2 regions of the Chryseolinea soli genome follow, and region 2 is predicted to be linked to the other one. Evidence: riboswitches for the same ligand, from Rfam matches in the RefSeq annotation. Region 2 holds a riboswitch; the other holds the start of a gene.
What was found. A riboswitch is a leader RNA that binds a small molecule or an ion and turns the genes downstream of it on or off. The one in region 2 is predicted to bind cobalamin.

Region 1: another riboswitch for cobalamin. It lies ahead of D4L85_RS11875 (TonB-dependent receptor domain-containing protein); the one in region 2 lies ahead of metE (5-methyltetrahydropteroyltriglutamate--homocysteine S-methyltransferase).

What each region holds. Positions count from the first base shown of each region.
Region 1 covers NZ_CP032382.1:2,755,587-2,757,790, forward strand. The annotation lists gene D4L85_RS11870 (ABC transporter substrate-binding protein) at 1-884, opposite strand, end outside; cobalamin riboswitch at 942-1,155, shown strand; gene D4L85_RS11875 (TonB-dependent receptor domain-containing protein) at 1,250-2,204, shown strand, end outside.
Region 2 covers NZ_CP032382.1:665,429-667,632, forward strand. The annotation lists gene D4L85_RS02620 (PAS domain S-box protein) at 1-536, opposite strand, end outside; cobalamin riboswitch at 812-1,017, shown strand; gene metE (5-methyltetrahydropteroyltriglutamate--homocysteine S-methyltransferase) at 1,190-2,204, shown strand, end outside.

The DNA of each region.
Region 1 (2,204 bases), 2.1 Mb from region 2:
TCGGCATCGTGCGCCTTTTCATAAACCGACTCAAAGCTCAATTGAAGCCACCCGCTGGAGGGATCGTCTTTCCACAAATAGTCACACCCCGCGTCGTTTAAGATGGTGGAGGCATAATTTTTTCCTCCCGGTAGAAACCACGCATCGCTATACACCACACCGCTCAACACCGAAGGCCGTGACGTGGCGCGATCGGCCATGGCCTTCGTTTCGAGATAGCTTTGTTCGATGGTTCGAAACACGGAATCGGCGAGCTTCTCCTTATCAAAGAACAGCGCCATAAACTTGATCCACTCCGCGCGCCCCAAGGGATGTTTCTCCAAGTATTCTGCATTCAACACGACCGGCACGCCCAGCTCTTCCATTTTTTTAAACTGACCGTAGTCCGAGTTCATGCTGTAGCCCATCACCATGTCGGGTTTCAACACGGCCAGGCGTTCGAGGTTCATGCCCTGGTCAACCCCCAGCTCCTGTATTTTTCCAGCGTCGATGCGCTGCCGCATTTTTTCAGAGCTGATATAGTCGGTGGTGGGGAAGCCTGTCAGCTTGTCGCTTTCATTCAGATAGTCGAGTAACGGAATATGCGTCGTCGCCGTGCACACGATCGATTGCAAAGGAATGCGGATCACTTTTTCATCATCGGCATGTGCCGGGATATTCTCGTTGCGCGGCACGAGCAAATATTTGTAGCCGGACGTGGCACCCTGAAACGGCTGGGTAACTTCCACATGCTTCACATGGCCTTCATAACGAACGGTGAACCCTTCTGCGTAATGCAAGGTCGTGGCCGAAGAGGTGCTGATGGGCGCAGGAGGTGTTTCTGTTTTTCGGGTTGAACAAGCAACCAGTAGGAGAAAAGGAATAAGGATAAAGGTCGATCTCATGCCGCAAAGATAGGAGAGGAATGGAGAGGTCCTTTGGTTTTACAGAATTGCATAGTATGTTTGTCTCGGATTCATGGTTCTCTTGCTGCACCAGCATCAGGAGATTAAAAGGGAATACCGGTACGACCCACGTCAATTCCGGAGCTGTCCCCGCAACTGTAATTCACATAGTTATCGCTGACTCTCTAATTAGCCACTGTTCGCCGCCGGCGGATGGGAAGGCGTCAGCGATGTGAAAAGCCAGGAGACCTGCCATCAATCCTTACAAACTTTAATTTTTGACTTTCGGGTGAAAGGTCAGGAGTGTTCGAAAGCCCTTGCTTCCGGCTCTGTCTGGTTTTGCATCCGTCGCCATCAAACGCGCTATGCTTTTGCGATTGGGTATTTTTCTGGGATGTGTCAGCGTCGGTTTTCTCGCGAAAGCCCAGGGCGACTCCGTTGTGCTGAAGCCGGTAACGGTCTATGGCCTCCCCGACGAAAAATACTTGGCCGGCGGTCAATTCTATGGCCTGGACTCGGCGTTAAGATCGCAGCAAGAGTCACGTCACCTGGGAGAGATATTGGCGTTTCAATTCCCGGTCTATTTTAGAAACTATGGCAACGGCATGCTGTCGGGCATCAGCATGCGCGGCACATCGCCCTCGCATGTGGCCGTGCGATGGAACGGCATCAACATCAACAGCTTCTCGCTTGGCCAGGCCGATTTCTCCATCTTGCCCACGATAGCCTTCGACGATGTGAAGGTGCATGCGGGTGGGGGAAGCGCGCGCTTTGGCAGTGGTGCCTTTGGCGGATCGGTGTTGCTGTCGTCTACAGGTTCGACAACCAACATCTTGTCTGTTAGCCAGGAGGTGGGAAGCTTTGGCCGCTATTTCACCTCGTTGAAAGGATCGTTTCGCGTTGGAAGATTTTCTTCCTCATCATCACTCTATCGCGTGCAAGCCAAAAACGACTTCCCCATTCCCGGGTATGGCGAACGACAACCCCATGCCGCCTATTGGCAACAGGGCTTTGTGCAACACGCGCAATATTCTTTTTCCGAAGCCCGCCGCATCACCCTCGACTACTGGTTCAACGACTCCCACAAAGAGATCCAGCCCACCATCGGCAACAACAACAGCACCGACGAGCAAGACGACCGCAATCATCGCCTCAGTGTTTTCTACGAACAAAACACCACACAAGGATTGTCAAAGATTGGTGGTGGTTTTGTCGACGACAAGATCATTTATAATGGTACCGTGAGCGAAATTGTCCGCTGGATCGCTTCGGCCAGCCATCAGTATACCTTTAAAAATCAGTGGAACGTTTCCGGCAGCG
Region 2 (2,204 bases):
GGAAGGTCACCATAAAATTCGGGCACGCTAAAAACGTAGCCCAACACCGAGAACCAGGCCGCCAGGCCGATCCAACTCACGGCCGCCTGGGTCACGTAAGCATTCCGGATGGCGCGGAACGGCATCAGCAGGATGCCAAATCCCATAAAATTGAGACCCGATGCCACGGCCATGCGCACGGAACCTTTGTCTGGAAAATCGTTTTGAAGCTGGCCGGAAAACAAAAGTGTATCCACCGGGATGATGCTGTGCGACAGCTCGGACAACACGCGCCAGACGCCGACGAGAAAACAAAATGCAGCCAAGCCATAGGCCACATATCGCCGCGTTCTATGGGACGACTGCACAAGCCACAAGGCTGTATTGGCGCATAAAAAGCAGAGGGCCGTCATGGGGTTCATGGCAGCCAGTCCAGCCATCGGTCGCTTAAAAATTTCAACGTCAAATTGCCATCCCACCAACACCAACGTGGCTAATAGAAGGCACGTTCCTGAAAAATAGTGCGACCATCTCTTTACGTTTTGAGACAGTACCATAACTTAATCGGGTATATCAGCTATCTAGGTTCTACTATTATATCTCTAAACCGCAATCGACTAGGATAAGTTAAGGGTTTTCGGGGATTTAAAAAAACAACGCGTTCCAACCTGTACTGACCATCCTAGCCCTGCATGGCCGGCGTATATCGCCGTCGTTCTTCGTGATCAGGCGCCGTTCAAGAGATCCACCCGCGGGCACCGTTGTCTTCCTTTTTTCAATCACCGATCTTTTACACTACCTTTACCGCATCAGTCTGTTCTTTGCATTTTAAACAATCATCGCCGTTGCTGGTTTCCCGTACGCGGGAATTAATAAGGAATCGTGTGTAAATCACGAGCTGTCGCGCAACTGTAATCCCGCCTTCATGAACGTGAAGGTCAGCGCTTGTTCAAGCATGCCATTGTCCCGATCCGTCGGAACGAGAAGGCGAACAAGGGTCGGGAAAGCCAGGAGACTTGCCTGTAACGCATTGACTTTGCTTTCGCGCACTGAAGCATTTTGTCAGGCATTGAATCCTCCCCAGCCCCTCCGTGAAGGCGGCTGTGTCTGTATTTTATTCCTGTAGATCTTTCATTTCGCACAAGCATCCGTTTAGCTGCCGAAGGGCTTGCTGGTTTAACTATTTGTTCAACCTTAAAAAAGCAAACTCATGCTTACCAACAATCTTGGCTACCCGCGCATTGGTAGCCAGCGCGAATTGAAAAAGGCTTGCGAGCTCTACTGGGCCGGCAAGACTACGTTGAAAAACCTCTACCAGGTAGGCCGCAACCTGCGGCAGGAAAACTGGCAACTGCAGAAAGAAGCCGGCATCGACCTCATTCCCTCGAACGACTTTTCGTTCTACGACCAGGTGCTCGACATGTCGCTCACGGTGAGTGCCATTCCCGAACGCTATCATGAAGTGATCCTGAACAAAAACAACGCCGAGCTGGACCTCTACTTCGCCATGGCCCGCGGATTTCAAAAGGATGGCCTCGACATCACCGCGATGGAAATGACCAAGTGGTTCGACACCAACTATCACTACATCGTTCCGGAATTTCACAAGGACCAACCGTTCAAACTCTTCTCGACCAAAGTGATCGACGAATTTTACGAAGCGCGTCAACTGGGCATTCTCACGAAGCCCGTGCTGATCGGCCCCGTTTCGTACTTGCTCCTGGGCAAAGAAAAGGAAGCCGGCTTCGACCGGATCGACCTCATCCGAAACCTGCTGCCCGTATACATCGAGTTGTTAAAGCGACTCGACAAGCTGGACGTACAGTGGGTCCAATTCGACGAGCCCTTCTTGTCGCTGGACCTGACCGAAAAGGAGAAGAAAGCTTTCCTCTACGCTTATGGTGAGATCCGGAAAGAGTTCCCCGCCTTGAAGACCATCGTGACCACCTACTTCGAAGGGCTGCGCGACAATGTAGTGTTGGCCACCTCCCTTCCCGTCTGTGCCCTGCACCTGGACCTGGTGCGCGCCCCGGAACAACTGGAAGCCGTGTTGAATCATGTTCCCGACAAGATGACGCTTTCGCTCGGGGTTGTGGATGGCCGCAACATCTGGATCAACGACTTTGCCAAATCGCTCGCGCTGATCGAGAAAGCACTGGCGAGTCTGCCGCACAACCGCATCATGATCGCGCCCTCGAGTTCATTGCTGCATTCTCCCTGCGACC